3 regions of the Duganella zoogloeoides genome follow, and region 2 is predicted to be linked to each of the others. Evidence: riboswitches for the same ligand, from Rfam matches in the RefSeq annotation. Region 2 holds a riboswitch; each other region holds the start of a gene.
The links. Region 2 has a riboswitch for cobalamin ahead of SR858_RS16480 (TonB-dependent receptor). Riboswitches for the same ligand answer to the same signal wherever they lie in the genome.

Region 1 (10,080 bases), 760 kb from region 2:
CGTGTGCGACAGGCGCGCCGAGTAGCCGTAATTCTCGTAAAAAAGCGAGAAGTTGTTGGTACGCTTCGGTACTCCCAGCGCCACGAAGCCCTCGCTGCCTTCGCCACTGGCGCGCTGGGTGATGAAGGTGACGGTTTCGTTGAAGCCCAGGCCCTTGAACGGCAGCAGCTTGTCGAGCGGCTGCACCCAGCCCAGTTCCAGGCCGCGGATGCGCAGCTTGCCGCTGGCATTGCGGGTGCGCGTCATGACCACGTTGGCGGCGTTCGGGCCACCGCGGTCGTTGATCGCGCTTTGCTGGTTGGGCGTGAGGTTGTTGTAGTTGATGCCGAAGGCCGCCAGGTCGGAAAACGGCAGCGTCAGGTTCTCGTTGGCGGTGAAGCCGTCCACCTTTTTCTGGAACACGGTGGCGCTCACGTAACCTTCGCGGCCCGTGTACCAGTCCAGCCCCAGGTCGATATTATCGGACAGGTACGGTTTCAGGGTGGGATTGCCGATGGTGCCGATGTCCGCCGACGGCGAGGAGAAGTTGATGCCGGGGCGCAACGCGTTCGGGTCGGCGCGCGTCATGCTGCGCGAGACGGCGGCGCGGGCCACGATGTCGCTGCGCAGGTTGAGGGCGGCGGTGGCCGACGGCAGCGTGTTGTTGTAGGTGGTCTCCTGGTACACCCACTGGTCCACGTTCGGGTACTTGCTGCCGTTGAGCGGCAGGGTGGCGTTGCGCGGATCGGCAAACGAATTGTACGAGCCCACCTCCTGGCGGGTGCGCACGTAGCGGATGCCGGCGTTGTAGCGCAGGTCCAGGCCCCACGGCTTGGCTTCGCCATTGAGTTCGGTGTAGATGCCGGTGGTTTTTTCGGCGATGAAGCCGGCGCTGGCGCCGGTGGACGACGACGTGGCGTACGGTGCGTTGTTGTTGTACGTGTCGTAGTTGGAATCCTTGCGGAAGCGGTCCCAGTCGATGATCGGGCGGCCGTACGGGCCGGGCACGATGTAGCTGGCGAGCGCGCTTTGCGGGATCAGCGAGCCGCCGTAGGTGAGGGCGTCGGTGCGGCCGGCGGTGTAGCCGGTGCCGAAGCCCGGGTACAGCGCGGCGGCGCTGGCGCCCGGCGTATTGGCGCCGTTGCAGGCAGGGCCGCCATTGGGGCCGGCCAGCAGCACGCTCGGGTTGTTGCCGCACACGGCGGCCTGCCACGCGGCCGAATTTTCCTGGGCGCGGATGCGGCGGTTGATATCGTCGTAGGCGATACCGGCCTTGATGTTGAAGGCGCGGTCGCCCCAGGTCAGATCCGTGTGGGCGCCCTTGGTGCGGGTTTCGCGCAGCTCGTTGGCGATGTTCACGCGGCCGCCGGCCCACGCATAGTTGCCCGGGTTGTTCAGATCGAGGCTGGAGGTGATGTTCGGGATGCCGCCGCCGTTGTTGTCATAGGTGACCGTGTTGCCGCTGTTGGCAGGCGTGATCGGCATCACCGTCGGCGCTTCGTGGGTAAAGCGGCTGCGCGTGTAGTTCACTTGCGCGTCGAGTTTCAGCTTGGGCGTAATGGTCCATTCCATGCCGGGGTTGATGCCCAGCAGGTCCACCTTGTCGCGGCGCGGGCCGTACTCGATGAAGTTGAGCGAGTTGGCAAAAGTGCCGCCGGTGACGGTGCAGCCGGCGCTGCAATCGCTGCGGTCCACGGTCATGTTGAGCGGGATGACGCCGTTGTTGCGCACGGCCCAGTTGTAGGCCACGCGCTGGGCCTTGTCGTCACGCTTGCTGTACATCGTGTCGACGTAGAAGTGCAGGTCGTCGGTCGGGCGGTATTCGCTGCTGAAAATCGCCGAGAGCTTGTCCTTGGTGCCGAAGTAGTCCATGGTGCGGCCCAGGCGCGGCAGGATGGCGTTGTCGATCTGCTCGATGGTAAGACCCGGATTGTGCTGCAGCAGGAAGGCTTGGTCGATCACCGTGCCCGGCACCAGCCCGTTGCCGGCGTTGGCCGGCACCACGGCCGGGATGTTCCAGTTGCCGCCGCCGGTGTTGTTGCGGGTGGGCGACGTGTTCTGGGTGGCGCTCAGGTTCGGGTTGGTCCAGCCCACCGATTCGAAACCGGTGGTGCGGATCTCCTGGCGCGACACCGAAATGCCGCCCAGGATGCCGAAGGTCTTGCCCCAGGTCTGGCTGGCCAGCAGCGAACCCCGGCCCCCGGTCTTGTCGGCGATCTGGTTGCGGGTGCCGGTCACGCTCATGGCCACGGTGCGGCCTTCCTTGTCGAACGGGCGCGCGCTGCGCAGGTTCACCACGCCGGCGGCGCCGCCTTCGAGCATGCTGGCCGATGGGCTCTTGCTCACCGTGAGCTTGGTGAACAGGTCGGTGGGCAGCAGATCGAGATCGACCTCGCGGTTGCTGTTCTGGCCATCGATCGGGCCGGACGACGCCACCGCGATCTGCGCATTGTTCAGCAGGATCTTGGTGAAGCTCGAACCGAGGCCGCGAATCTGGATGTTCATGCCTTCGCCGGTGACGTCGCGCGAGACGCCCACGCCGGGAATGCGGCTGAGGGACTCGGCGATATTCTTGTCCGGGAATTTGCCGAAGTCCTCGGCGTTGATCGAATCCTGGAAGCCTACCGCTTCCTTCTTGTCCTTGGCCGACGAGATCAGGCTGTTGCGGTAGCCGCTCACCTCCACCTTCTGGATCGTCGCTTCGTCCACCGGGGCGGTGGGTGCGGTGGGTTGCTGGGCATAGGCCTGGGCGATCAGGCCGGCCATCATGGTGAGTCCACAGGCCAGGCGGGCAGGCACGCGGCGGCCACCGCCGGTTGGGGTGAGGGTACTGGGCATTGCTGTCTCCTAATGGTTTTTTTGACTGCTTTTTTGTTATCTGCCGCAGCCCTGTATTTGTTATGGTACCGCGACCATTTGAGTGTAGAAGCGTTGCCAAGTTGTTGTCAACAGAAAGATTTCGCAAAATGTCATGCGCTACCATTTTGCTCGCGGCGTGGCTAATCGACAACGCCGGCTTCGGTGCGCCGGCGCTCGGCTACAATGCCGGCTACCATTCCTGCGGAGTTATCCATGTTGCGCATTACCCTGACCATCCTGCTTGCGTGCTTTGCCACTGGCGCCGCCGCCAGCGAAGCGGCTACCGGCACTTTCACTGCCAACAGGAGCTGCGAGGCCTACGCGTCGTTTGCCAAGCGCACCAATCCGGGTGCCGCGCAGGTGACGGCAGGCCAGGGCTACACGGTGCGCGAGATCAACAAGGCGGACTACGACTGGGTGCGGGTGGAAGTGCCGGGCGCCGAGCCGAAGCTGCGCTGGGTGCAGCGCGACTGCGGCGCGGCGGTGCTCGAACCGATGGAGGCGCGCTCCACCCGGCAGCCGCGCGGCAGCGATCCGGCGGCAGACGGCGGGTCGTGCAGCATCGCGAACCGCCAGGACAGCTACGTGCTGGCCGTGACCTGGCAGCCGGGCTTTTGCGAACACTTCCCGTTCAAGGGCACCAAGCCCGAATGCGACGCCATGAACGGCGGCAAGCTGGAAGCGAAGACGCTGAGCCTGCACGGCCTGTGGCCCAACAAGAAGGAGTGCGGCACGCGCTATGGCAGCTGCGAAGGCCCGCCATTCTCGCTGTCCAAGGACACCATTGCCAAGGTGGCGCCGTGGATGCCCAACTTCTATTACGAGCGCACCTTCGGGGCGTATGAATGGAACAAGCATGGCAAGTGCCAGGAACTGGGCCCGGACGACTACTTCATCAAGGCCGTATCGGCGGTGCGGGTGGTCAACGATTCGGAAGTGGGCAAAATCATCCTGGGCAGCACCGGCAAGAGCATCCGGGTGGACGACTTTTTCGCACGCGTGAAAGCGCGCCATGGCGAGAAGGTAGCCGCCAGTCTGACGCTGGTGTGCAGCCAGCGCAAGTACCTGCAGGAGATCCGGGTGTCGCTGCCGCTGGAATTCGGCACCGACCGCGACCTGGCGGCCATGGTGGGCAACGCCCAGCCGGCGCCGGCGCGGGTGCAGGGCTGTGCCGACGAGATCTACATCGAAGCGGCCGGACCAAATTAACTCTGCACGGCGAGCTTGCGTGCGGCCTTGCGCCGGTACATGGCGTCGTCGGCGTCGGCCACCAGTTCCGCGGCGGTGACCGGCTTGCGCGGCGTATTACCCGGCGCCTGCAGCATCGCCACGCCGATGCTGGCACCGGCCACCAGGTCGTGTCCTTCGATGCGGTGCGGCAGGCCCAGGCTGGTTTCCAGTTTTGCCACCACGAGCGCGGTATCGGCAGCGTCGCTGCCCACTAGTACCACGGCGAATTCGTCGCCGCCCAGGCGCGCCGCCAGGTCCGACTTGCGCAGTTCCGCGCCCAGGCGCGCAGCGGCGCCGGTGAGCAGCACGTCGCCGGCGCCGTGACCGTAGGTGTCGTTGATATGCTTGAAGCGGTCGAGGTCCAGGTAGAGCAGGGACAAGGGCGCGCCCGAGCGCGCGCACAATTCCACCTGCCGCTCCAGGAACTCGGAAAACATGGCGCGGTTGGCCAGGCCGGTGAGCGGATCGTGCGTGGCCTGGTGGCGCGCCAGCGCGTGCATGCGCGCCGCATCGACCAGCGCGTTGCCCACCTCGTTGGCCTCGCGCAGACCGTATCTGGCTGCGACCACCGGTTCGCCGCGCCCCAGCGCCATGGCCGGCGCCACCAGCGCGCCGATCGACTGCGTGATGCGGTTGCCGATGCGCCAGGCAGTGAGCAGGCTTGCCACCAGCATGACGACGGTCACCAGTACCAGCAGCCATAGCTTGCGATTGAGTTCCGCGTTCAGCACTTCGAGCGGAATGCCGATGCCTACCGTCCAGCCGGAAGCGCCCGCGCGTGTCATCACGGCCAGGATCGGTTTGCCATCGAGAGTGCTGGTTTCGATCGCGCCTTCGAAACCTTCGTGCATGCGCTTCATCACTTCGGGCAGCGCCTGGTGGCCGACAAAGCGCTGCATGTCCTGGCTGCGTGCGACCACGATGCCTTCGCGATCGAGAATGCTGGTGATCCAGTGCTGCGGATAGCTTTGCTGGGCCAGCAGGGCGTTGAAGCGCTCCACCGTGACGGAGGCGCTGAGCGCTCCCACGGTGTCCGGCCGGTCCGCCGGGTACCGCACCGGTATGCCGATCGACGCCACGTGGCGCTGCGAGACGGCGGCCACGAACAGGTTCGATATCGCCGTCGCCTCGTGCTGCTGGATGTGGCGCAGCGCCGGCCCCACCTTGGACGGCGGCAGTGCGGCGCCGTATGGCACAAAGGTGTTGAGCAGTTGCTGGCCGCCGGCATTTTCCAGCACGATGTTGAGCATGTTCTGGGCGGCCGCCAGGCCGCGCGCCTGCGCGTAGAATGCGGCCAGGTCGTTGCGCGCCAGGTCGGGCGAGGTGGCCAATGCGCGCAGCGCCGCCTCCACGGTGGCGAACTCCTTGTCCACGTCGGTCGCATTGGCGCGCGCGGTGGCCATGGCGCCGGTGATGAAGGCGGCGCGCGCCTGCGTGTAATCGTAAGCGATCAGCAGGATCGCCATCAGCGATGCCGGCACGATGCACGCCACCACGAGGTACAGCAGGCGGGATCGGATCGAGGGTGCGCGCATGGTTCTTCTGGTTCTGATGATAAAGGGCTGCCTGCGATGTTACAGCAGCAGGTAAAATTTGTGTCTCAATAGCAAGAAAATAAGTGAAGCTACGTAGCCGATCGGGCCGGTAGCGTTGTATCTGCGGGATTTTCGACTATCATGTCGGCTATCTTTTACGGAGCAACCATGCACCTCGTCAGCTGTACCGAAGAACGCCACGCGCAAGCTATCCTCGATATCTTCAACGACGCCATCGCCAATTCGACGGCGCTGTACGAATACCATCCGCGCACGCTGGACACCATGAACAAATGGTTCGCGGCCAAGCGCGCGGGCGGCTACCCGGTGATCGGTTATGAAGACGCGAGCGGCACGCTGCTCGGTTTTGCCAGCTATGGCGCCTTCCGTGGCTACCCGGCCAACAAGTACGCGGTCGAGCATTCGGTGTATGTGCGCGGCGACCAGCGCGGCAAGGGCCTGGGCCGCGCGCTGCTGGAGCAGGTGATCGCGGCAGCAGGGCAGGCCAACCTGCATACCATCGTTGGCGGCATCGACGCCGACAACCGCGCCAGCATCGCCCTGCACGAGCAACTCGGTTTCGTCCACGCCGGCACCGTGCGCCATGCGGCCTTCAAGTTCGGGCGCTGGCTGGACCTGGCGTTTTACCAGCTGATTTTGCCCACGCCCGCCGCACCGGTGGACGGCTGAACGCCTTGCAATTCCCCTGTGCCGCCCCTATACTTCGCCGGTAGTCAAGCTTCTGGTATGCGCGGACATCGGGTTAAATCCGGTTCCGCATATTTAAATGGGAAGCCGGTGCGCCCGACCAGGGCCATGCCGGCGCTGCCCCCGCAACGGTAGTCGAGGCCAAGGAAGTGCAACAGCCACTGTGCGCAAGCATGGGAAGGCGCACTGCCAGGAGCAATCCACTCGTCAGCCCGGAAACCAGCCAGTAGCCGTCAACACGTTTGTATTGCGGAGGGCGATACGGGTGAGTGCTGCGCCGCCCTGTTCATCCGTTCCGATGCATCCCCGGCCGCTTCCCCGCTATTCTTCCTCCGCGTACTTCCACGTATCCACGCACCCTGGAAGGAAGATCATGCCCGTCACCCCAGTCGTCTCCGGTCAAGCCGAAGTTTCGAACGAAGCTGAAAACGGCCTCGTCACCCTGCGCGAAAAAATGATCCCCGCGCTGTGCGCCGCCGGACTTGGCGCCGTGCTGCTGTTCGGCGCCGGTTTCGCGTCGATGGAAGCGCTGCACAATGCCGCCCACGACAGCCGCCACTCGGCGGGCTTCCCGTGCCACTAAGCCGCGCCAGCAATGGCGCCAGGGCGCCGGCCGGCATTTTCAACGGCATCGTGCGCACGGCTGCCGCCGCCGGCATCGTCGCCGGCTTGCTGCTGACCGGTGTGCAGCACCTGCAAGTGATTCCCATCATTCAGCAGGCCGAGGTCTTTGAAAAGGCGCAGGAGGCCGCTCCTGCATCTGAATCTGCTCCTGCCCCCGCCGAACATGCCCATGCCGCCGATGTGGCGCCGCACGCGCATGGCCACGATGGTCATGGTGCGACGGAAGAAGTCCATAGCCATGGCGGCTGGGAGCCGGAAGACGGTTTCGAGCGCACCGCCTACACGGCGCTGGCCGATGTCAGCATGGGTGTCGGCTACGCGCTGCTGCTGGCTGCCATGATCTGCCTGCGCGGCGGTGCGGTGACGTGGCGCAGCGGCATGCTGTGGGGCGCGGCCGCTTACGCCGTGTTCTTCATCGCGCCGTCGCTTGGCCTGCCGCCCGAATTGCCGGGCACCTTGGCCGCGCCGGTGTCGGCACGCCAGGCCTGGTGGATCTGCACCGCGTTCTCCACCGCCGTCGCGCTCGGCGTGCTGGTCTGGAGCCGCAACGTGTGGTTCAAGGTGGGCGCCGTGGCGCTGCTGTTCGTGCCGCACCTGGTGGGCGCGCCACAGCCGCCGGTGCACTCGATGGCCGCGCCGGCCGAACTGGTTGGCTCATTCATCATCGCCACCGCGCTGGCCAATGCCGTGTTCTGGCTGGCCCTCGGCGGGTTGACCGGCTATTTCTACAAAAAATTCGCCTGATAGCGTGCCGATTCCATGAGAACCCACCACCGCCACATCTTCATGTGCGTCGGTCCGCGCTGCGAGCCGAAAGAAGGCCGCGCACAGGCCGTGTTCGAACACATGGGCAAGGTGATCGACGACTATCCCGAGCTGGCCGTCAAGCGTACCCGCACCCATTGCATGGTGGCGTGCCGCTTCGAGGGGCCGGTGGTGGTCGTGTATCCGGAAGGCGTGTGGTACCAGCGCGTGAATGAAGCCAACGCCGAGCGCATCGTCCACGAACATCTGCTGGGCGGACGCGAAGTATCCGACCTGGTCTTCCACCGCCTGGGCGTGGGCGACACCTGCGAACCTGGACCGAAATGACCGAATCTTTAAATTTGCGCCGCAGTGAGTCTGATCTCGCGCTGCTCACTCACGCCTCCAACGACCTGACCGTGCTGCACCAGGCACAGGCTCAAATGCCCGAAGGCTTCGGCCCCGTGATGGGTGTGAACCTGCAGGCGCTCGGTGAAGAATCCACGCTGGCACAACTGCTCGACGGCGAACTGCGCGCAGCGCGCGTGATCGTGGTGCGGGTGCTGGGCCGCCTGGGCGGCGTACCCGGCTTTTCGGACCTGGTCGAGCATGCGCGGCGCCACGGCCGGCACCTGATCGTCGTCAGCGGTACCGGCGAGCCCGATCCCGAACTGGCCGCCGTATCTACCGTCCGTTCCGACGTGCTGGATATGACTTTGCAGTACTTCCGGGCCGGCGGCAGCGCCAACCTGGCGCACCTGCTGCGTTTCCTCTCCGACCATTTGCTGCTGACCGGCTTCGGTTTCGAGCCGGCGCTCGCGTTGCCCGATCATGGCATTTATCACCCGGACCTGGCGCCTGGCGCCGACCTGGCCGCGTGGCAGGCGCTGGCCGATCCGCAGCGCCCCAGCGTGGGCATCGTGTTCTACCGCGCCCACTGGATGAGCGGTAACACGCGTTTCATCGACGCGCTGCTGAACGCCCTCGAAGCGCGCGGCATGAATGTGCTGCCGGTGTTTACCGCGTCGCTGCGGGCCGGCGCCAGCGACGGTAACGGCAAGCTGCCCGACGCCTTGCGCTACTTCGGCAGCGTTGAAGGCGCTGTGACCCGCGCCCACGTCGATGTCCTGATCAACACCACGTCGTTCGCCATGGGCGAGATCACGCCGGGTGGCCCAACGCCGGCCGGCTGGTCGGTGGGCGTGCTGGAGCAACTCGATGTGCCGGTGCTGCAAGCGATCACCAGCGGCATGACCCTGCCGCAGTGGGAGCAGTCCGCGCGAGGCCTCAACCCGCTCGACGCGGCAATGAACGTGGTACTGCCGGAGTTCGACGGCCGCATCATCACGGTGCCGCTGTCGTTCAAGGCGCGCAGCGCCGGCATGCCGGGCGACGCGGTCGAATATGATCCGCTGCCCGACCGCGTGGCGCGCATCGCCGGCATCGCCTGGCGCGCGGCACGCCTCAAGCGCGTGCCCAACGCGGAGAAGCGCGTGGCCTTCATGTTTACCAATTCCAGCAGCAAGGCGTCGCAGATCGGCAACGCCGTGGGGCTCGATGCGCCAGCTTCGCTGATGCGCATCCTCGAATCGATGAAGCAGGCCGGTTACGTGATCGGCGACCTGCCGGAAAGCGGCACCGCGCTGATCCACGACCTGGTGGCGCGCTGCTCGTACGACAATATCTACCTGACCGCAGAACAGATGCGCGGCGCCATCGGCCGGGTGCCTGCAGCCCAGTACCAGCAGTGGTTCGACGAGATGCCGCAGACCATGCAGGACAAGATGACCAGGCAGTGGGGCGCCGCTCCCGGCGAGGCCTATGTGCACGAAGGCCACGTGGCGCTGGCCGGCATCGAGCTCGGTAACGCTTTCGTCGCGCTGCAACCGCCGCGCGGCTACGGCATGGACCCGGACGCGATCTACCACCAGCCCGACCTGCCGCCCACCCACCATTACTATGCCCTGTACCGCTGGCTGCGCGACGTGTGGCAGGCGGACGCCATCGTCCACGTGGGCAAGCACGGCACCATGGAGTGGCTGCCGGGGAAGGGCGTCGGATTGTCGGAAGAGTGCTTCCCCGACGCGCTGCTGGGCGACTTGCCGCTGTTCTATCCGTTCATCATCAACGATCCGGGCGAAGGCTCACAAGCGAAGCGCCGCGGGCACGCGGTGGTGGTCGATCACCTGACGCCGCCGATGACCACGGCCGATACCTACGGCGCGCTGGCGCAGCTGACGCAACTGGTGGACGAGTACTACCAGGTCGAAGTGCTCGATCCCGCCAAGCTGCCGTTGTTGCAGCAGCAGATCTGGGAACTGGTCAAGCAGACCAACCTCGATGCGGATTTGCAGATGCGGTTGCTGCATCATGACCACGACCACGACCACGATCATGGGGA
Region 2 (10,080 bases):
TTCTAGTCAGCGAGGCGGGGATTTCTTTGCCGGTTTTTGCTCAAGCATTTATTAGGAGACCTAATACCGCGCCGCCATCGGTGGTAAAGTCTGACGCCATGGCACAAAACAATCTCAATGACATCCTCGCCTTCATCGCGGTCGCGCGCGAAGGCAGTTTTACCAAGGCGGCGGCCAGGCTCGGTGTGTCGCAATCGGCGCTGAGCCAGACCGTGCGGGCGCTGGAGCAGCGCCTTGCCCTGCCGCTGCTGGTGCGCACCACGCGCAGCGTCTCGCCCACCGAGGCCGGGCTGCAGATCATGGCCAACATCGCCCCGCATTTCGAGGAAATCGAGGCGCAACTGGCGTTGCTGGGCGAACGCCGCCTGAAGCCGGCCGGCACCATCCGCGTCAGTGCAGGCGAGCACTCGGCGCTGACCATTTTGCAGCCGGCGCTGAACAAGCTGCTGCCCGACTACCCCGACATCCGCCTGGAAATCCACTCGGAAAACCGCCTGACCGACATCGTCGCCGAACGCTACGACGCCGGCGTGCGCATGGGCGACCAGGTGGACAAGGACATGATCGCCGTACGCATCAGCGCCGACCTGCGCTGGGCCGTGGTGGGGTCGCCCGGTTATTTCGCGCGGCGCCCGGCGCCGCAGGTGCCGAGCGACCTGACCGAGCACAACTGCATCAATATGCGCCTGCCCACCCACGGCGCGATCTATACCTGGGAATTCGCCAAGGATGGCCGCGAGGTCAAGGTCAAGGTGGACGGGCAACTGGTGTTCAACAACCTGGCGCTGCGCATCCAGTCCGCGCTCGACGGCCTGGGCCTGGCTTACATTCCCGAAGACCAGGTGCAGCCGCACATCGACGCCGGCCGGCTGGTGCGGGTGCTGGACGACTGGTGCCCCGCCTGCCCCGGCTACCGCCTGCCCCGGCTACCGCCTGTATTACCCGAGCCGGCGCCACCCGTCGGCCGCGTTTACCCTGTTCCTCGACGCGGTGCGCTACCAGCCCTAGCGGGACGCTTGCGACCGATAAAGGCCAGCACCAGCAGCAAGGCCATGGCCAGCAAGCTGGCGGAACAGGCCAGCTGGGTTAATGTGAAGCACCGGAGCTGGCGGCGTCATCGGCGCACCGTTTGATCAGCTCCTTGTACAACTGGGGTTCGCTGGCTTCGAGCTGCTTGAGAGCATCGACCGCCGTGTGCAGCACGGTGTTTGCTTGGGTCTTCTTGATTTCGTTGATGTCCTCTACCGCCTTTTTCACCTTCTTGAGTACATCGGCATCGACCGCCTGCTGTTCCGCCAGCTTGATGACCAGCTCGTTGAGCCAGCCTATCTGCTTGCCATAACTGGCCACCTCCGACACCACCCGCTTCTCGATCCCGGCATCGCCGGCGAAATTGAAGGTGGGAGAAAACCACGGCAAACTGATGCGCTGCATAACGTCGCCCGACAGCGGCAGCTTGAACAGCCAGAACGGATCGAATTCGGTAGCCATGATTCCTCCACGGGTAGAGGACGCCGGGCGGCGCCTTCCGTCCAGTGTAGCCATCGGTCATACCGCCAATTTGACCATTTCGCGATACAGGTCGGCCTTGCCCTCGAAACCGATGCCGGGCAATTCCGGCAGCACGATGTGGCCGTTATCGACGGTCACGCCGTCGGGGAAGCCGCCATAGGGCTGGAACAGGTCGGGATACGACTCGTTGCCGCCCAGCCCCAGGCCGGCCGCGATGTTGAGCGACATCTGGTGGCCGCCGTGCGGGATGCAGCGCTTGGGCGACCAGCCGTGTTCGCGCAGCATGTCGAGCGTGCGCAGGTACTCGACCAGGCCGTAACTGAGCGCGCAGTCGAATTGCAGCCAGTCGCGGTCGGCGCGCATGCCGCCATAGCGGATCAGGTTGCGCGCATCCTGCATCGAAAACAGGTCTTCGCCGGTGGCCATCGGGTTCTTGTAGTAATTGCGCAGCGTGGCCTGCAGTTCGAAGTCGAGCGGATCGCCTGGCTCTTCGTACCAGAACAGGTCGTACTGCGACAGCGCCTTGGCGTACTTCACCGCCGTGTCGAGGTCGAAGCGGCCGTTGGCGTCCACCGCCAGTTTCTGGCCGTCCTGCAGCACGCTCAGCACCGAGTCGATGCGGCGCAGGTCTTCGTCGAGATCGGCGCCGCCGATTTTCTTTTTCACCACCGTGTAGCCGCGGTCAATGTAGCTGCGCATCTCGTCCTTGAGCTTGCCGTGATCCTGGCCCGGGTAGTAATAGCCGCCGGCCGCATACACGAAAATCTTGCGGTCAGCCTGGCCGTTGCCGTAGCGGTCGGCCAGCAGCTGGAACAGCGGCTTGCCTTCGATCTTGGCCACCGCATCCCACACCGCCATGTCGATGGTGCCGATCGCCACCGAGCGCTCGCCGTGGCCGCCCGGCTTTTCGTTGGTGAACATGCAGTTCCAGATTTTATGGGGATCGAGATTGGTGCCGGCATCGTCCACCAGGCTGGCCGGGTCGGCTTCCAGGATGCGCGGAATGAAGCGTTCGCGCATCAGGGTGCCCTGGCCGTAGCGGCCGTTGGAATTGAAACCGTAGCCGATCACCGGCTTGCCGTCGCGGATGACGTCGGTCACCACGGCCACCAGGCTCAGGGTCATCTTGCTGAAGTCGATGTAGGCGTTGCGGATCGGGGAGCTGATCGGAACGGTTTTTTCGCGGATTTCTACGATTTTCATGCGGTTCTCCTGTCAAAGTGCGATCAGTCTACTCTTGACTTACACTGGTAAAATTCACCTGAATTGAAACCTTTATTCACTTTAAATGAAAACCGACACCGCCCCCGACCTGACCTTTTTCGTGCTGCTGGCCAAGCTGGGCAGCATGAGCGCCACCGCCCGCGAGCTGGGCGTGACGCCCCCTGCCGTCACCAAGCGTTTGAGCCTGATGGAGCAGCGCCTCGGGGTGCGCCTGGTCAACCGCACCACCCGCCGCATCAGCCTGACCAACGAGGGTGAGTCGTACCTGGCGCAGGCCTCGCACATCCTGCACCAGATCCGCGAGATGGAGGAGTCGGTCGCCAGCGGGCGCGCCGCGCCCAAGGGTCTGCTGCGGGTAAACGCCACGCCGGGCTTCGGCCGCACGCGCATCGCGCCCATCGTCTCGCGCTTTGCCCATGCCTACCCGGAAGTGGAAGTGGAGCTGCACCTGACCGACCGTCCCATCAGCCTGGTGGAAGAAGCGTACGACCTGGCGATCCGCTTCGGCGAGCTGCCCGACACGCGCCTCACCGCCCGCAAGCTGATGGCCAACCGGCGCTTTCTATGCGCGTCGCCCGGCTACATCAAAAAAGCGGGCGAGCCGCACACGCCGGCCGAACTGCACCGCCACCGCTGCATCCTGCATCGCCAGAACGACGACGTGTACGGCACCTGGCGCCTGCAAAAGGGCAAGGTGGAAGAACTGGTGAAGGTGCGCGGCGCCGTCTCCAGCAACGACGGCGACATCGTCATGCTGTGGGCGCTGGCCGGCCACGGCATCGTTCAGCGCTCCGAGTGGGATGCCGCCAGGTACCTGGCCAGCGGGCGCCTGCGGCAGGTAATGCGCGACTACACCCTGCCCGACGCCGACCTGTACCTGTATTACCTCAGCCGCCAGAACCAGCCGGCCAAGGTGCGCGCATTCATCGACTTCATCGCCGGCGAATTCGAGCAGGCATCAAACTTCGCCTGATGCCTCGAGCTGCGCAACGTGAGCCAGCCAGCGGGCCACGGTGTCCAGTTCGGCTGCGGAGAAGCCGTCCGCCAGCCGCACATTGAGTTCCTTGAGCACGGCGCCGGCCTGCACGCTGGCTTGCGCGCCGGCGGCAGTCAGTTGCAGGCGCGTGAGCCGGCCATCGCGCGCATCGCTCACGCGCTCCACCAGCAAAGCCGCTTCCATGCGCTTGGACAGGTTGGTCACTGCCGCCGGCGCCACGGCCAGCGCGGTCGCAATCTCGCCCACCGTGGCCTGGTTGCGCGAGGCCAGGAAGAACAGCAAGCCCGCCTGCGCCGAACTGGCACCGTCCCACGCCTGCGGCCGTGTCTCGACCCAACGCTGCAAGGCGCGCTGCGCGCGGTTGAGCAGGAACACCAGGCGCGGCCTGGCGCGCTGCGCGCTCATGACGCTTCCTTCGGCGCGGTCGCCTTGTCGCGCAGCCAGTCCACGACCCGTGGCCACAGCAGCGCGCCGACGCGCTGGCGGAAAAACCCCATGTGACCGATGGCGGCCAGGCCGGCATCGCGTGGCGCGATCTGGCGCCGCGCCACGCTGGCATTGACCAGCGGCGCCACCAGCATGCCGATGGCATGCGGATTGGCCCACGGATCGTCCGCAAAGCCCAGCACCAGCAGCGGAGTGCGCACGCGCGCCATGCGCGCCTGCGCATCCATTGCCGGGTCGTCGAAAAAATAGCGGGGCAGCGCAGTCCAGCGGCTCCATTGGCGCATCACGCCGGCGGGCAGATCCTCGCCCAGTCCCAGTTTGCGCGCGGGCATATAACCGTAAATGGTGGTGAGCAGAGGCGTAAGCACCCGCATCACGAGCCCGATGCGCAACCGCTCGGCCAGCCCGGTCACGGTGGCCGTCACGCCCGCGTGGGAGGCCACCAGCACCGCGCCGTGCAGCAGGTTTGTCGTGCTGTTCAGGGCCAGCGCGTGGCCGCCCAGGCTGTGGCCCACAGCCAGCAGCGGCAGTTCAGCAAACCGCGCGGCGGCCCAGCGCGTGACGGCGCCCACGTCATCCTCGAGCCAGTCGGCCATGGTGATGTCCATGCCCCGCAGACTGGCCGGGCGCGAACGGCCGATGCCGCGATAGTCGTAGGTCACCACGTGAAAGCCGGCTGCGGCCAGGTGGCGCGCGAACGGCTCGTAATAGCGCTGGGCGATGCCGGTGCCGGGGTGAATCAGCACCACGGCGACAGGCGCGGTGCTGGTCCACACGCTGGCGGCGATGGTTTGCCGGTTGGGCAGGACGATGATGACGGATTCCATGAAATTCCATTTTCGTTAACGTGTTAACGTGTTAACGACTTTATAGCATGGTTTGACCGACTTGCTGAAATTGCCATGAGCACCGGCACCCGGTATCATGGCGCAGTTTTGGTGCTCGCGGTCGTCATCGGCCGCAGTTAAACGGGAAACACGCGTCGGGAGGCCGGCGGTAAACGTGTGCTGTCCCCGCAACGGTAAAACAGGCGCCAGCGCGTTGTCACGATGCGCCGGCAGGTCAGCTCAATAGTCCACTGTGCAGCGAGGTTACCCTCGGCATGGGAAGGCGGGGTGATTTGTCCTGTTAGCCCGGATACCGGCCAGGACGGATGGAAGCAAGCGGCCGGGACCTGTCGTATTGGCGGAGCATGCCATGCCGGCGCGGTAAAACGCGCCGGGCGCTCGCATCGCCCGCCCTGGCTGCATTGCTTCTTTTTATTCGGCCCACTGAGGATGGGTCGAAGAAAAGACCGCAATCCGGTCACCACCCGCTAGCCAATGAAAACCACACCACGCATCCCCCACCCACTGCGGCTGCTGCCGGCTATGCTGTTGGCCGCCCTGCCCGCGCTAGCCCATGCCATCGCCGACGACAACCAGCCCGTCCAGCCAGTGCAGCAAATTGAAGTCTCGGCCAGCCTGATCCCGCTCGGCGTGGCCGATTCCGCCAACCAGGGCACGGTCACCGCCAAGCAGCTGGAAAATCGCCCGCTGCTGCGCACCGGCGAACTGCTCGAAGCGGTGCCGGGCCTGATCGTCACCCAGCATGCCGGCGACGGCAAGGCCAACCAGTATTTTGCGCGCGGCTTCAATCTCGATCACGGCACCGACTTCCGCACCACTGTGATGGGCATGCCGGTCAACCTGCCCACCAACGCCCACGGCCAGGGCTACTCGGACCTGAACTTCGTGATCCCGGAACTGATCAGCACCATCCAGTACAAAAAGGGCACTTATTATGCCGAGGAAGGCGATTTTTCCGCCGCCGGCGCCGCCGCTTTCGACTACGTTAAACAGCTCGATCAAGGCTTGCTGAGCGTGGAAGCGGGCCAGCACCGTTTTCACCGCGCACTGGTGGCCAACTCCACGCCGCTGGCCGGCGGCGCCCTGCTCTACGCGCTCGAGCGCGCCGGCCAGGACGGCCCGTGGGATACGCCCGAAGATTACCAGCGCACCAACGGCGTGCTGTCATATAGCTGGTCGCGCGGCGACGACGATGTGCGCGTGACCGCCATGGGCATGCACTCGTCGTGGAACTCCACCGACCAGGTGCCGCAGCGTGCGCTGGACGCCGGCCTGATCGGCCGCTACGGCGCGCTCGACCCCAGCGACGGCGGCGAGACCTCGCGTTACAGCCTGTCGGGCGACTGGACCCGCCAGTACGCCGACGGCCATGGCCATGTCGGCGCCTACTTCATCAAGTCGCGCCTGGACCTGTACAGCAATTTCACATATGTGCTGGACGACCCCGAACACGGCGACCAGTACCAACAGGCCGAGAGCCGGCAAATCCTGGGCCTGAACGCCGAGCGCACCTGGCAGCACAAGCTGGGACCTTTCGCGTCGGAGACCGCCATCGGCGTGCAGCTGCGCCAGGACCGCCTGTCTCCGGTGGGCCTGTACCTGAGCGAGCAAAAGCGCCGCCTGTCCACCGTGCGCGAGGATGAAGTAAAAGAGCGCAGCGGCGCGCTGTACGCGTCCAACAGCACCACGTGGGCGCCATGGCTGCGCACCGTGGCCGGCGTGCGCGCCGACCGCTACAGCTTTGACGTGGACAGCGATAACGCTGCCAACTCGGGCAAGGTCGACGCCAGCATCAACAGCCCGAAATTCACCGCCATTTTCACACCGGGCAAACACGCCGAGGTGTACCTGAACTGGGGCCGTGGCTTCCACAGCAACGACGCGCGCGGCATCACCGGCACCGTCGATCCCAGGACCGGCCTGGCGGTGGACGCCGACGGCGCCGCCATCGAACGCGCCACGCCGCTGGTCAAGGCCACCGGCAAGGAAGCGGGCCTGCGCCTGGTGGGCCTGGTACCAGGCCTGCAAACCACCCTCGCCGCGTGGCAGCTCGACCTCGATTCGGAACTGATCTTCATCGGCGACGCCGGTACCACCGAAGCGGGCCGTCCCAGCCGCCGCCACGGCGTGGAGCTGACCAATTTCTACTCGCCGGCCAAGGACTGGATCATCGACGCCAACCTGGCCTGGTCGCACGCGCGCTTCCGCGATCACGATCCGGCCGGCGACTTCATCCCCGGCTCGATCAGCCGCACCGCATCCGTCGGCGTATCGGGCGAAGCGGGTCCATGGTCGGGCGGCATGCGGCTGCGCTACTTCGGCCCGCGCGCGCTGGTGGAGGACGACTCGGTGCGTTCGCCGTCGTCCACGCTGGTTAACATGAAGCTCGGCTACCAGCTGGCGGCCAACCTGAAGCTGACGGTGGAGGTACTCAACCTGCTGAACCGGCGCGTGAGCGACATCGATTACTACTACGAATCGCAACTGCCGGGCGAGGCGGCGCCGGTCGCAGATATTCATACCCATCCGGGCGAGATGCGCACGCTGCGGGCAGGACTGGCATGGCGGTTTTAGCAACCAGCCATAAAAAAGCCCCAACCAGCCAGTGAAGGCGGGTTGGGGCTTTTAGCTGATACGGAAACCGGGGCTTAAGCCACCTTCACCGTATCGGCCACCGCGCTGAATTCCTCGATCTTGTCGAAGTTCATGTAGCGGTAGATGTCGGCCGAATTCGCGTCGAGCACGCCGGTGTGCAGCATGTACTCTTCGCGGGTCGGGATGCGGCCCAGCAGCGAACACACCGAGGCCAGTTCGGCCGAACCGAGGTACACATTGGTTTCGATACCGAGGCGGTTCGGGAAGTTGCGCGTCGACGTCGACATCACGGTGGCGCCCTTGCGGATCTGCGCCTGGTTACCCATGCACAGCGAGCAGCCCGGCATTTCCATGCGCGCGCCGGTGCGGCCCAGGGTGCCGTAGTGGCCTTCGGTGGTCAGCACCTGCTGGTCCATCTTGGTCGGCGGCGCGATCCACAGGCGTACCGGGATGTCCGATTTGCCTTCCAGGACTTTCGAGGCGGCGCGGAAGTGGCCGATGTTGGTCATGCACGAACCGACGAACACGTCGTCGATCTTGGCACCGGCCACGTCCGACAGCGTCTTCACGTCGTCGGGGTCGTTCGGGCAGGCCACGATCGGCTCATGGATGTCGGCCAGGTCGATCTCGATGACGGCAGCGTATTCGGCGTCGGCGTCCGGCGCCAGCAGTTCCGGCTTGTCCAGCCAGGCTTGCATAGCCTTGATGCGGCGCTCCAGCGTGCGCTGGTCGAGGTAGCCGTTGGCGATCATCCACTTCATCAAGGTGATGTTCGAGGTCATGTACTCGATGATCGGCTCTTTATCGAGGTGTACGGTGCAGCCGGCAGCGGAGCGCTCGGCCGACGCGTCGGACAGCTCGAACGCCTGTTCCACTTTGAGCTGCGGCAGGCCTTCGATTTCCAGGATACGGCCCGAGAAGATGTTCTTCTTGCCCTTCTTGTCCACCGTGAGCATGCCCTGGCGGATCGCGTACAGCGGAATCGCGTTGACCAGGTCGCGCAGCGTCACGCCCGGCTGCATGGTGCCCTTGAAGCGCACCAGCACCGATTCCGGCATATCGAGCGGCATCACGCCGGTCGCTGCGGCAAACGCCACCAGGCCCGAGCCGGCCGGGAACGAGATACCGATCGGGAAGCGGGTGTGCGAGTCGCCGCCGGTGCCGACGGTGTCGGGCATCAGGAGGCGGTTGAGCCACGAGTGGATCACGCCGTCGCCCGGACGCAGGGCCACGCCGCCACGGTTTTCGATAAAGGTCGGCAGTTCGCGGTGCATCTTGACGTCCACCACTTTCGGATAGGCGGCGGTGTGGCAGAACGACTGCATCACCAGGTCGGCCGAGAAGCCCAGGCAGGCCAGGTCTTTCAGCTCGTCGCGGGTCATCGGACCGGTGGTGTCTTGCGAGCCCACGGTGGTCATCTTCGGTTCGCAGTAAGTGCCAGGACGAATGCCCTCGCCTTCGGGCAGACCGCAGGCGCGGCCGACCATTTTTTGCGCCAGCGAGAAGCCACGGCCGCTGTCGACCGGATTTTGCGGCAGGCGGAACAGGGTCGATGCGGGCAGACCCAGCGCTTCGCGTGCCTTGGTGGTCAGACCACGGCCGATGATCAGCGGGATACGGCCACCGGCGCGCACTTCGTCGAACAGCACCGGCGACTTGACGGTGAACTCGGAGATCACGACGCCATCCTTGAGTGCCTTGCCGTCGTATGGACGCAGTTCGACCACGTCGCCCATTTCCATTTGGGTGACATCGAGTTCGATCGGCAGCGCGCCGGCGTCTTCCATGGTGTTGTAGAAGATCGGGGCGATCTTGGTGCCCAGGCACACGCCGCCGAAGCGCTTGTTCGGGATGAACGGAATGTCTTCGCCGGTGAACCACAGCACCGAGTTGGTGGCGGACTTGCGCGACGAACCGGTACCGACCACGTCACCGACGTAGGCGACCAGGTGGCCCTTGGCTTTCAAGGCTTCGAGCTGTTTCAATGGCCCGATCTTGCCCGGTTCTTCCGGGTTGATGCCCGGACGCGGGTTCTTCAGCATCGCCAGCGCGTGCAGCGGAATGTCTGGACGGGTGGTGGCGTCCGGCGCCGGCGACAGGTCGTCGGTATTGGTTTCGCCGGTGACCTTGAACACGGTGATGGTCAGGCTTTGCGGTACTTCCGGACGCGAGGTGAACCACTCGGCGTCGGCCCACGATTGCAGCACTTCCTTGGCGCGCGCACTGCCCTGGTCGGCCAGCTCCTTGACGTCGTGGAAGTAATCGAACATCAGCAAGGTCTTTTTCAGGCCTTCGGCAGCGATGGCGCCGACGACCGGATCGTCGAGCAGGTCGATCATCGGCTTGATGTTGAAGCCGCCGAGCATGGTGCCAAGGAGCTTGGTGGCCAGCTCGCGCGAGACCAGCGGCGAGGTTTCCGCACCCTTGGCCACGCTGGCCAGGAACGCGCACTTGACC
Region 3 (10,080 bases), 3.0 Mb from region 2:
ATCATCGGCGCAAAGTCGTTTCACGGTCCTGTTCGGGATGGGAAGGGGTGGGACCGACTTGCTATGGTCATCAAGCATTGACCGGTACTACGGGCGTCGCGTCTTTTTCCGCGCCGCTTTAATAAATTGGGGGTGAAAAAGCCCCGCCTGGATCACCTTGGGATCACCACAGCGGGGCTGTTTCTATATAACTAGCCTGAAGATAACCTACTTTCACACTGGTTGCAGCACTATCATCGGCGCAAAATCGTTTCACGGTCCTGTTCGGGATGGGAAGGGGTGGGACCGATTTGCTATGGTCATCAGGCATTGAACTGTACGAGTCGCGTTCTTGTGAACGTTACTCAGAATCTGGAATTGGTAAGTAGTTGGTGAGTCATGCTCACCTGGGTAATGAAGTTGTGTATCAACGAACGTTCCAACGCACTTCTTATTCGCTACAACCTGCTAAGGTTATAGGGACAAGCCGTACGGGCAATTAGTACTGGTTAGCTTAATGCATTACTGCACTTCCACACCCAGCCTATCAACGTCCTGGTCTCGAACGACCCTTCAAAGAGCTCAAGGCTCTGGGAAATCTCATCTCAAGGCAAGTTTCCCGCTTAGATGCTTTCAGCGGTTATCTCTTCCGAACTTAGCTACCCGGCAATGCCACTGGCGTGACAACCGGTACACCAGAGGTTCGTCCACTCCGGTCCTCTCGTACTAGGAGCAGCCCCCTTCAAATTTCCAACGCCCACGGCAGATAGGGACCAAACTGTCTCACGACGTTTTAAACCCAGCTCACGTACCACTTTAAATGGCGAACAGCCATACCCTTGGGACCGGCTACAGCCCCAGGATGTGATGAGCCGACATCGAGGTGCCAAACTCCCCCGTCGATATGAACTCTTGGGAGGAATCAGCCTGTTATCCCCAGAGTACCTTTTATCCGTTGAGCGATGGCCCTTCCATACAGAACCACCGGATCACTATGTCCTACTTTCGTACCTGCTCGACTTGTCAGTCTCGCAGTTAAGCACGCTTATGCCATTGCACTATCGTCACGATGTCCGACCGTAACTAGCGTACCTTCGAACTCCTCCGTTACACTTTAGGAGGAGACCGCCCCAGTCAAACTGCCTACCATGCACTGTCCCCGACCCGGATAACGGGCCAAGGTTAGAACCTCAAATGAACCAGGGTGGTATTTCAAGGTTGGCTCCACGAGAACTGGCGTTCCCGCTTCAAAGCCTCCCACCTATCCTACACAGATTGATTCAAAGTCCAATGCAAAGCTACAGTAAAGGTTCATGGGGTCTTTCCGTCTAGCCGCGGGTAGATTGCATCATCACAAACACTTCAACTTCGCTGAGTCTCGGGAGGAGACAGTGTGGCCATCGTTACGCCATTCGTGCAGGTCGGAACTTACCCGACAAGGAATTTCGCTACCTTAGGACCGTTATAGTTACGGCCGCCGTTTACTGGGACTTCAATCAAGAGCTTGCACCCCATCATTTAATCTTCCAGCACCGGGCAGGCGTCACACCCTATACGTCCACTTTCGTGTTTGCAGAGTGCTGTGTTTTTATTAAACAGTCGCAGCCACCAGTTTATTGCAACCCTTTCGCCCTATCACAGTAAAGTGACCAAGCTACCGGGGCGTACCTTTTCCCGAAGTTACGGTACCAATTTGCCGAGTTCCTTCTCCCGAGTTCTCTCAAGCGCCTTAGAATACTCATCTCGCCCACCTGTGTCGGTTTGCGGTACGGTCTCGTATGACTGAAGCTTAGAGGCTTTTCTTGGAACCACTTCCGATTGCTACAGAGCCGAAGCTCTTCGTCCCAGTCCCTTGAATTACGCACCCGGATTTGCCTAAGTGCCTTCTATGAACCAGAAACTGCCTATTCCAACAGGCAGACAACCTTCCGCGATCCGTCCCCCCATCGCATCATACGACGGTGCAGGAATATTAACCTGCTTCCCATCAGCTACGCATCTCTGCCTCGCCTTAGGGGCCGACTCACCCTGCTCCGATGAACGTTGAACAGGAAACCTTGGGCTTACGGCGTGGGGGCTTTTCACCCCCATTATCGCTACTCATGTCAGCATTCGCACTTCTGATACCTCCAGCATCCTTTACAAGACACCTTCGCAGGCTTACAGAACGCTCTCCTACCATATCCTTGCGGATATCCGCAGCTTCGGTGACTGGCTTAGCCCCGTTACATCTTCCGCGCAGGACGACTCGATCAGTGAGCTATTACGCTTTCTTTAAATGATGGCTGCTTCTAAGCCAACATCCTGACTGTTTTAGCCTTCCCACTTCGTTTTCCACTTAGCCAATCTTTGGGACCTTAGCTGGCGGTCTGGGTTGTTTCCCTCTTGACGCCGGACGTTAGCACCCGACGTCTGTCTCCCAAGCTCGCACTCATCGGTATTCGGAGTTTGCAATGGTTTGGTAAGTCGCGATGACCCCCTAGCCATAACAGTGCTCTACCCCCGATGGTGATACTTGAGGCACTACCTAAATAGTTTTCGGAGAGAACCAGCTATTTCCAAGTTTGTTTAGCCTTTCACCCCTACCCACAGCTCATCCCCTAATTTTTCAACATTAGTGGGTTCGGACCTCCAGTGCGTGTTACCGCACCTTCATCCTGGCCATGAGTAGATCACTTGGTTTCGGGTCTACACCCAGCGACTATCGCCCTGTTCGGACTCGATTTCTCTACGGCTTCCCTATATGGTTAACCTTGCCACTGAATGTAAGTCGCTGACCCATTATACAAAAGGTACGCAGTCACGGAACAAGTCCGCTCCTACTGTTTGTATGCACACGGTTTCAGGATCTATTTCACTCCCCTCCCGGGGTTCTTTTCGCCTTTCCCTCACGGTACTGGTTCACTATCGGTCGATTACGAGTATTTAGCCTTGGAGGATGGTCCCCCCATATTCAGACAGGATTTCTCGTGTCCCGCCCTACTTGTCGTACGCTTAGTACCACCGTTTGAATTTCGTGTACGGGGCTATCACCCGCTATGGCTGCCATTTCCAGAGCATTCCACTATTCAATCGACTATCACGTACAGGCTCTTCCCATTTCGCTCGCCACTACTTTGGGAATCTCGGTTGATTTATTTTCCTGCAGCTACTTAGATGTTTCAGTTCGCCGCGTTCGCCTTGCATACCTATGTATTCAGTATGCAATACCCTGTAAAGGGTGGGTTTCCCCATTCGGAAATCTGCGGATCAAAGCTTGTTTGCTAGCTCCCCGCAGCTTATCGCAAGCTACTACGTCCTTCATCGCCTGTAATCGCCAAGGCATCCACCATGTGCACTTATTCACTTGTCCCTATAACGTTAGCCCCTGCGACTAAACAAGGAGCGTTTATAGGAATAAGAAGTACTACGTTGTTGCGTTTGTTGATACATACAATCATTACCCATCGCATTACGTTTTAGCGTAACACGACACATAAAAATCTACTTACTTCTTCCAGATTGTTAAAGAACATACAGCACTTGGTCTCTAAAAGACCAAACCTAAATCGCTTTGATTTACGTTTGAACTCTTGGTGGAGGATGACGGGATCGAACCGACGACCCCCTGCTTGCAAAGCAGGTGCTCTCCCAGCTGAGCTAATCCCCCATGGGTAAGACTGGTAGGGCTGGTTGGACTCGAACCAACGACCCCCGCGTTATCAACACGGTGCTCTAACCAGCTGAGCTACAGCCCCAAATGCTGTTCTTCTAATTGACAGTCGATAAGTGTGAACGCTTGATGAGGAGTCATTACTGACCAGTGCTACTCTAGAAAGGAGGTGATCCAGCCGCACCTTCCGATACGGCTACCTTGTTACGACTTCACCCCAGTCACGAATCCTACCGTGGTAAGCGCCCTCCTTGCGGTTAAGCTACCTACTTCTGGTAAAACCCGCTCCCATGGTGTGACGGGCGGTGTGTACAAGACCCGGGAACGTATTCACCGCGACATGCTGATCCGCGATTACTAGCGATTCCAACTTCATGCAGTCGAGTTGCAGACTACAATCCGGACTACGATACACTTTCTGGGATTAGCTCCCCCTCGCGGGTTGGCGGCCCTCTGTATGTACCATTGTATGACGTGTGAAGCCCTACCCATAAGGGCCATGAGGACTTGACGTCATCCCCACCTTCCTCCGGTTTGTCACCGGCAGTCTCATTAGAGTGCTCTTTCGTAGCAACTAATGACAAGGGTTGCGCTCGTTGCGGGACTTAACCCAACATCTCACGACACGAGCTGACGACAGCCATGCAGCACCTGTGTGCAGATTCTCTTTCGAGCACTCCTCAATCTCTCGAGGATTTCTGCCATGTCAAGGGTAGGTAAGGTTTTTCGCGTTGCATCGAATTAATCCACATCATCCACCGCTTGTGCGGGTCCCCGTCAATTCCTTTGAGTTTTAATCTTGCGACCGTACTCCCCAGGCGGTCTACTTCACGCGTTAGCTGCGTTACCAAGTTAATTAAAACCCGACAACTAGTAGACATCGTTTAGGGCGTGGACTACCAGGGTATCTAATCCTGTTTGCTCCCCACGCTTTCGTGCATGAGCGTCAGTTTTGACCCAGGGGGCTGCCTTCGCCATCGGTGTTCCTCCACATATCTACGCATTTCACTGCTACACGTGGAATTCTACCCCCCTCTGCCAAACTCTAGCCTTGCAGTCACCATCGCCATTCCCAGGTTGAGCCCGGGGATTTCACGACAGTCTTACAAAACCGCCTGCGCACGCTTTACGCCCAGTAATTCCGATTAACGCTTGCACCCTACGTATTACCGCGGCTGCTGGCACGTAGTTAGCCGGTGCTTATTCTTCAGGTACCGTCATTAGATCTCTGTATTAGAAAAACCCGTTTCTTCCCTGACAAAAGAGCTTTACAACCCGAAGGCCTTCTTCACTCACGCGGCATTGCTGGATCAGGCTTGCGCCCATTGTCCAAAATTCCCCACTGCTGCCTCCCGTAGGAGTCTGGACCGTGTCTCAGTTCCAGTGTGGCTGGTCGTCCTCTCAGACCAGCTACTGATCGATGCCTTGGTAGGCTTTTACCCTACCAACTAGCTAATCAGATATCGGCCGCTCCAGGAGCATGAGGTCTTGCGATCCCCCACTTTCATCCTTAGATCGTATGCGGTATTAGCGTAACTTTCGCTACGTTATCCCCCACTCCAGGGTACGTTCCGATATATTACTCACCCGTTCGCCACTCGCCGCCAGGTTGCCCCGCGCTGCCGTTCGACTTGCATGTGTAAGGCATGCCGCCAGCGTTCAATCTGAGCCAGGATCAAACTCTTCAGTTTAATCTCTGTTTATTTGACACTTTCGTGTCACCCTTATTGCTAAGGGGTCGCTCACTCAAAATACTGACAGGCCACTATTTTCATAGCGCCTATTTCATTACTTCTTGTGAACATTTGATAATTTAAGTATCACGCTGCAAGCAGCGTGTGCACTGTCATCAAACGTCCACACTTATCGACTGTTAATTTTTAAAGAACTTATTCGGTACTGCTTGCCAACAAAGCGTTTTGTCTGTCAGCGAAGAAGCGAGATTATGAAGTGTTTCTTTTATCTCGTCAACTTTCTTTTTTCTCGTTTCACTCTGTGTTTGACACAGTGTTCTGCGAGGGACAGAACTATATCGCAGAGTATCCGGGCTGGCAAGGGGGTGGCCGTTATTCTCTGTGATATCGTAGCAACGGTCCTCTCTTCCTTATATAAACAAGAATATGTTCATTCCTGCTATTTCCCCTACCGCCGATGATGCCCTGTCGGACCTGCTCGATCAGGCCATTAATAACAAGACCAAGCCGTTGGGAAGCCTGGGCGTGCTGGAATCGCTGGCGAAACAGCTGGGACTGATCCAGAACACGCGCGACATCGCCGTGCGCTCACCCGCCATCCTGGTGTTCGCAGCGGACCATGGCGTGGTGACGGAGGGCATTTCCGCCTATCCGCAGGACGTGACGTGGCAAATGGTGGAGAACTTCCTGGCCGGCGGCGCGGCCATCAATGTGTTCGCCGAACAAAACAACTGCCCGTTGCAAGTGATCGACGCCGGCGTCAACCACGCCTTCGGTCCGCGTGACGGTTTGGTCGACCGCAAGCTGGCCAATGGCACCCACAATTTTGCCCAGGAGCCGGCCATGAGCCGCGCCACCTGCCACGCCGCGCTGGCCGCCGGCATGGCGCTGGCCGCTGAACTGGAAGGCAATGTGGTCGGCTTCGGTGAAATGGGTATCGGTAATACCACGGCAGCGGCGGCCCTGATGCACAAACTCACCGGCATCCCGGTTGCTCAATGCGTGGGCGCCGGCACCGGCCTGTCGCCCACAGGAGTACTGCACAAGCAGCGCGTGATCGAGGCGGCAGTGGCCCGCCATGCCTCGGTCAATGAGCCGCTCGACGTGCTGGCCACGTTCGGCGGCCTGGAAATCGCCATGATGGCTGGCGCCATGCTCAAGGCGGCAGCACTGCGCAAGGTGCTGCTGATCGACGGCTTCATCGTCACCAGTGCGCTGCTGGTGGCCGCACGGCTGCAACCGGCCATCCTCGACTACTGCGTGTTCGCCCACTGCTCCGACGAACAAGGCCACCGCCAAATGCTGGCGGCGCTCGATGCCAAGCCGCTGTTGTCGCTGGGCCTGCGCCTGGGCGAAGGCACCGGCTGCGCGCTGGCGCTGCCGCTGCTGCATGCAGCCGTCAATTTCCTCAATCGCATGGCCACGTTCGAATCGGCGCAAGTCAGCGCCAAGGCGGATTAACCCATGCACCAGCTCCGCCTGTTCTTCACCGCCTTGCAGTTCTTTACCCGGCTGCCGATCCCGCGCTGGGTGGGATTCGATCCGGCGTGGCTGAACCAGGCTTCGCGCTACTTTCCGCTCGTCGGCGTGGTGGTGGCCCTGATCACAGGTGTCGTCTACACGATCGCCTTTAAGCTTTTCCCGCCGGCGATTGCCGCCATTTTATCCACGGCAGCCGGCATCTATGTCACCGGCGCGTTTCATGAAGACGGCTTTGCCGATACCTGCGACGGTTTCGGTGGCGGCATGACCGGTGAACGCGTGCTCGAGATCATGAAGGATTCGCGCATCGGCGCCTACGGCGCGATCGGTATCTTCTGCCTGCTGCTGCTCAAGTGCGCGACCCTGACCATGCTGCCGCCGTATGGCGCAATTGCCGCTCTGCTGTTCGCGCACCCGATGTCGCGCCTGATGGCCACGGCGCTGATCTGGCGCCTCGACTACGCGCGCGCCGAGGGCAAGGCCAAGCCGCTGGCGCAGAAAATGGCGACGCCGGAATTTGCCATTGCCGCCGTAACCGCGCTGGCGCCGGCACTGCTGCTGATCTGGCTGAACTGGCTGTCGTGGACCATGCTGCTGTCCGGCGTGGCTTGCGCGCTGGTGGCCACCATCTGGCTGGCCCGCAAATTCGTGCGCCGCATCGGCGGCTACACGGGCGACTGCCTGGGCGCCGTGCAGCAGGTGACGGAAGTGATGTTCTACCTGTGCGTGCTGGCCGGCCTGCATACCAGCGGCCAGTTCTTTTAGCACCATGCGGCTGGTCCTGATCCGCCACCCGCAGCCAGACGTCGCGCCGGGCATGTGCTACGGCCGCACCGACCTGGCAGTGGCGCCCGGACACCTGGAGCAGGCCGTCGCCGCATTGCTGCCCCAGGTGCCGGCCGGACTGCCGCTGTTTTCCAGTCCTCTGCAACGCTGCGCGGCGCTGGCGATGCGCCTGACGCCTGCCCCCGTGTTCGATGCGCGGCTGATGGAAATGGATTTTGGCGACTGGGAGATGCAGCCGTGGGACAGCATTCCCCGCGCAGGCGTCGATGCATGGACCGCCGACCTGGCCAACTACCGCCCCGGCAATGGCGAGAGCGTGCTGCAGATGGCTGAACGCGTTGCCGCCTTCTATGCCGACCTGCCGCGCCATCTCGATGACAGCACAGACGGCGCAGCGATCGTGGTCTGCCACGCCGGCACCATGCGGTTGCTGGCCGCCTGTCACGCCGGCCTGGCGCCGCTGGCAATGGCGCTGCAAGCGGCCGGCGCGCCGCACCGTCTGCCATATGGCGAAGCGCTGATCCTGCCGCACCGCTCTGCCAGGTAAGCGCGCGGTCATGGCTCGATGGCTGGGGAGCCACTCTTGCCGACCATCCCCCCTATCCTGGTCGCCACGCCTTGCGCCAAGGGCTTTATCGGGCGCGCGAGGGACTACACGGCACAAAGCCGTATAATGCCCGGGTTTTGGTGCCCGCGCGTCCGTCCGGATGCGCAGTTAAACGGGAAACACGAAGCCCCCTCGACCGGGCCTGCGTGTGCTGCCCCCGCAACGGTCAACAAGCGTCGCCTATGGCGACAACCCAGTCCTGACAACCACTGTGCGCTGCATGGGAAGGTGGATTGGCCGCTTGTCAGCCCGGATACCGGCCAAACCTGGTGGAAGCACACGAGCCGGCGCACGCGCCGCCATGCGCTTCTGTTCAATCTGGCCTGCGGGATGCTGGCCGGTTGCCCTTTACAGAAACAGCAATCATGATCCTTCGCTTTACCCCGGCGCTGCCCTTGCCCGCCTTCGCTTTCGTCCTGGCCACCTGCCACGCTCACGCAGAACCTGCATCCACGGTACTGGTTACGGCCACCCGCACGCCGCAAGCGCTGGCCGACGTCATCAGCGACAGCACCATCATCGACGCCGAACAGATCGCCCGGACGGGCGCGGGCTCCATCATCGATCTGCTCAAGCGCCAGCGCGGCATCGAGGTCACGCGCAACGGCGGCGCAGGCAGCTCGTCGAACGTCTATATACGCGGCGCCAACAGCAACCAGAGCATCGTGCTGGTCGATGGCGTGCGCATCGGATCATCGACGACGGGCGCCGCCAACTGGAGCGCGATTCCGCTCACCGCCATCGACCGCATCGAAATCGTCTATGGCCCCTTGAGTTCCCTGTACGGCGCGGACGCCATCGGCGGCGTGATCCAGATCTTTACCAAAAAGGGCCAGGGCACGCCGGCCGTCACCGGTTTCGCCGGCTACGGCAGCGATAACACGCGCGAAGCCGATGCCACGGTGTCCGGCAGCACCGGCGGTGAGCACAGCTTCAGCTACGCCATCAGCGCCGGCAAGGAAAAGTCGGATGGCTTCTCCACCACCCGTCCCGGCCTGTCCTCGTACAATCCGGACGACGACGGCTACGACAAGGAAAACGTCTCCGGCCAATTCGGCTTGCAACTGGCCAAGGGCGTGGAAGCAGGCGCGCTGTTCCTGCATAGCCGCCTCGATGCGCAATACGATTCGGGCTTGTCCAGCTACGACACGCGTAGCGAGAACACCATCGACACCGCCAGCGTATTCGCCAGGGCGCAGCTGCTGCCATCGTGGCGCAGCCTGCTGCAGTATTCCGAAACCCGCGACAAGGGCGCCAACTACATTAACGCCACCGCTGCCGGCTACACCCGTATCGATACCGAACAAAGCTTCATCACCTGGCAAAACGACGTGACGATCGGCGGCGACACGCTGCAACTGCTGTACGAGCACCGCAAGGAAGAAGTGGACACCAACGGCGCGGCCGCCATGAACCGCGACCGCAACACCAATTCGTTCGCGGCGTCGTACAACGCCCGCCGTGGCGCGCACCTGCTCAGCGCCAGCGCACGGCGCGACAATTCGGTTTACGGTAACAAGAACACCGGCGCCATCGGCTATGGCTACCAGTTCACCCGGGCGCTGCGCGTCACCGCCAGCTATGGCAGCAGCTTCCGCGCGCCGACCTACAACGAGTTGTACTTCCCGAACTATGGCAACGCCGCCAACCGGCCGGAAAAAGGCCGCAACGCCGAAGTGGGCCTGCGCTACGACGACGGTGTCAACGCGATGAGCGCCGGCTACTACCGCAATCGGCTGACCGACATGCTGGTTAACACCAATCCGTGCCCGTTCGGTGGCGGCTACACCAGCGGCTGCGCCTACAACGTCAACCGCGCCACGCTGGAAGGCATCACCCTGTCGGCCGCGACGCGCGTGATGGGCGTCAACCTGGGCGCC

Region 1: linked by a shared signal. The riboswitch ahead of SR858_RS13255 (CbtB domain-containing protein) and the one ahead of SR858_RS16480 (TonB-dependent receptor) in region 2 are both predicted to bind cobalamin.
Region 3: linked by a shared signal. The riboswitch ahead of SR858_RS01825 (TonB-dependent receptor domain-containing protein) and the one ahead of SR858_RS16480 (TonB-dependent receptor) in region 2 are both predicted to bind cobalamin.

The regions. Positions count from the first base shown of each region.
Region 1 is NZ_CP140152.1:2,993,623-3,003,702, reverse strand. It holds gene SR858_RS13275 (TonB-dependent receptor) at 1-2,817, opposite strand, end outside; gene SR858_RS13270 (ribonuclease T2 family protein) at 3,052-4,047, shown strand; gene SR858_RS13265 (sensor domain-containing diguanylate cyclase) at 4,044-5,603, opposite strand; gene SR858_RS13260 (GNAT family N-acetyltransferase) at 5,772-6,293, shown strand; cobalamin riboswitch at 6,347-6,553, shown strand; gene SR858_RS13255 (CbtB domain-containing protein) at 6,685-6,894, shown strand; gene SR858_RS13250 (CbtA family protein) at 6,885-7,679, shown strand; gene SR858_RS13245 ((2Fe-2S) ferredoxin domain-containing protein) at 7,695-8,027, shown strand; gene SR858_RS13240 (cobaltochelatase subunit CobN) at 8,024-10,080, shown strand, end outside.
Region 2 is NZ_CP140152.1:3,755,117-3,765,196, forward strand. It holds gene SR858_RS16445 (nuclear transport factor 2 family protein) at 1-6, shown strand, start outside; gene SR858_RS16450 (LysR family transcriptional regulator) at 99-1,133, shown strand; gene SR858_RS16455 (hypothetical protein) at 1,087-1,491, opposite strand; gene SR858_RS16460 (mandelate racemase/muconate lactonizing enzyme family protein) at 1,549-2,715, opposite strand; gene SR858_RS16465 (LysR family transcriptional regulator) at 2,801-3,709, shown strand; gene SR858_RS16470 (MarR family winged helix-turn-helix transcriptional regulator) at 3,695-4,138, opposite strand; gene SR858_RS16475 (alpha/beta hydrolase family protein) at 4,135-5,007, opposite strand; cobalamin riboswitch at 5,100-5,343, shown strand; gene SR858_RS16480 (TonB-dependent receptor) at 5,503-7,602, shown strand; gene SR858_RS16485 (bifunctional aconitate hydratase 2/2-methylisocitrate dehydratase) at 7,677-10,080, opposite strand, start outside.
Region 3 is NZ_CP140152.1:399,101-409,180, reverse strand. It holds rRNA gene rrf (5S ribosomal RNA) at 1-75, opposite strand, end outside; rRNA gene rrf (5S ribosomal RNA) at 195-307, opposite strand; rRNA gene SR858_RS01860 (23S ribosomal RNA) at 458-3,331, opposite strand; tRNA gene SR858_RS01855 (tRNA-Ala) at 3,553-3,628, opposite strand; tRNA gene SR858_RS01850 (tRNA-Ile) at 3,640-3,716, opposite strand; rRNA gene SR858_RS01845 (16S ribosomal RNA) at 3,794-5,322, opposite strand; gene cobT (nicotinate-nucleotide--dimethylbenzimidazole phosphoribosyltransferase) at 5,752-6,786, shown strand; gene SR858_RS01835 (adenosylcobinamide-GDP ribazoletransferase) at 6,790-7,572, shown strand; gene SR858_RS01830 (histidine phosphatase family protein) at 7,577-8,140, shown strand; cobalamin riboswitch at 8,262-8,479, shown strand; gene SR858_RS01825 (TonB-dependent receptor domain-containing protein) at 8,566-10,080, shown strand, end outside.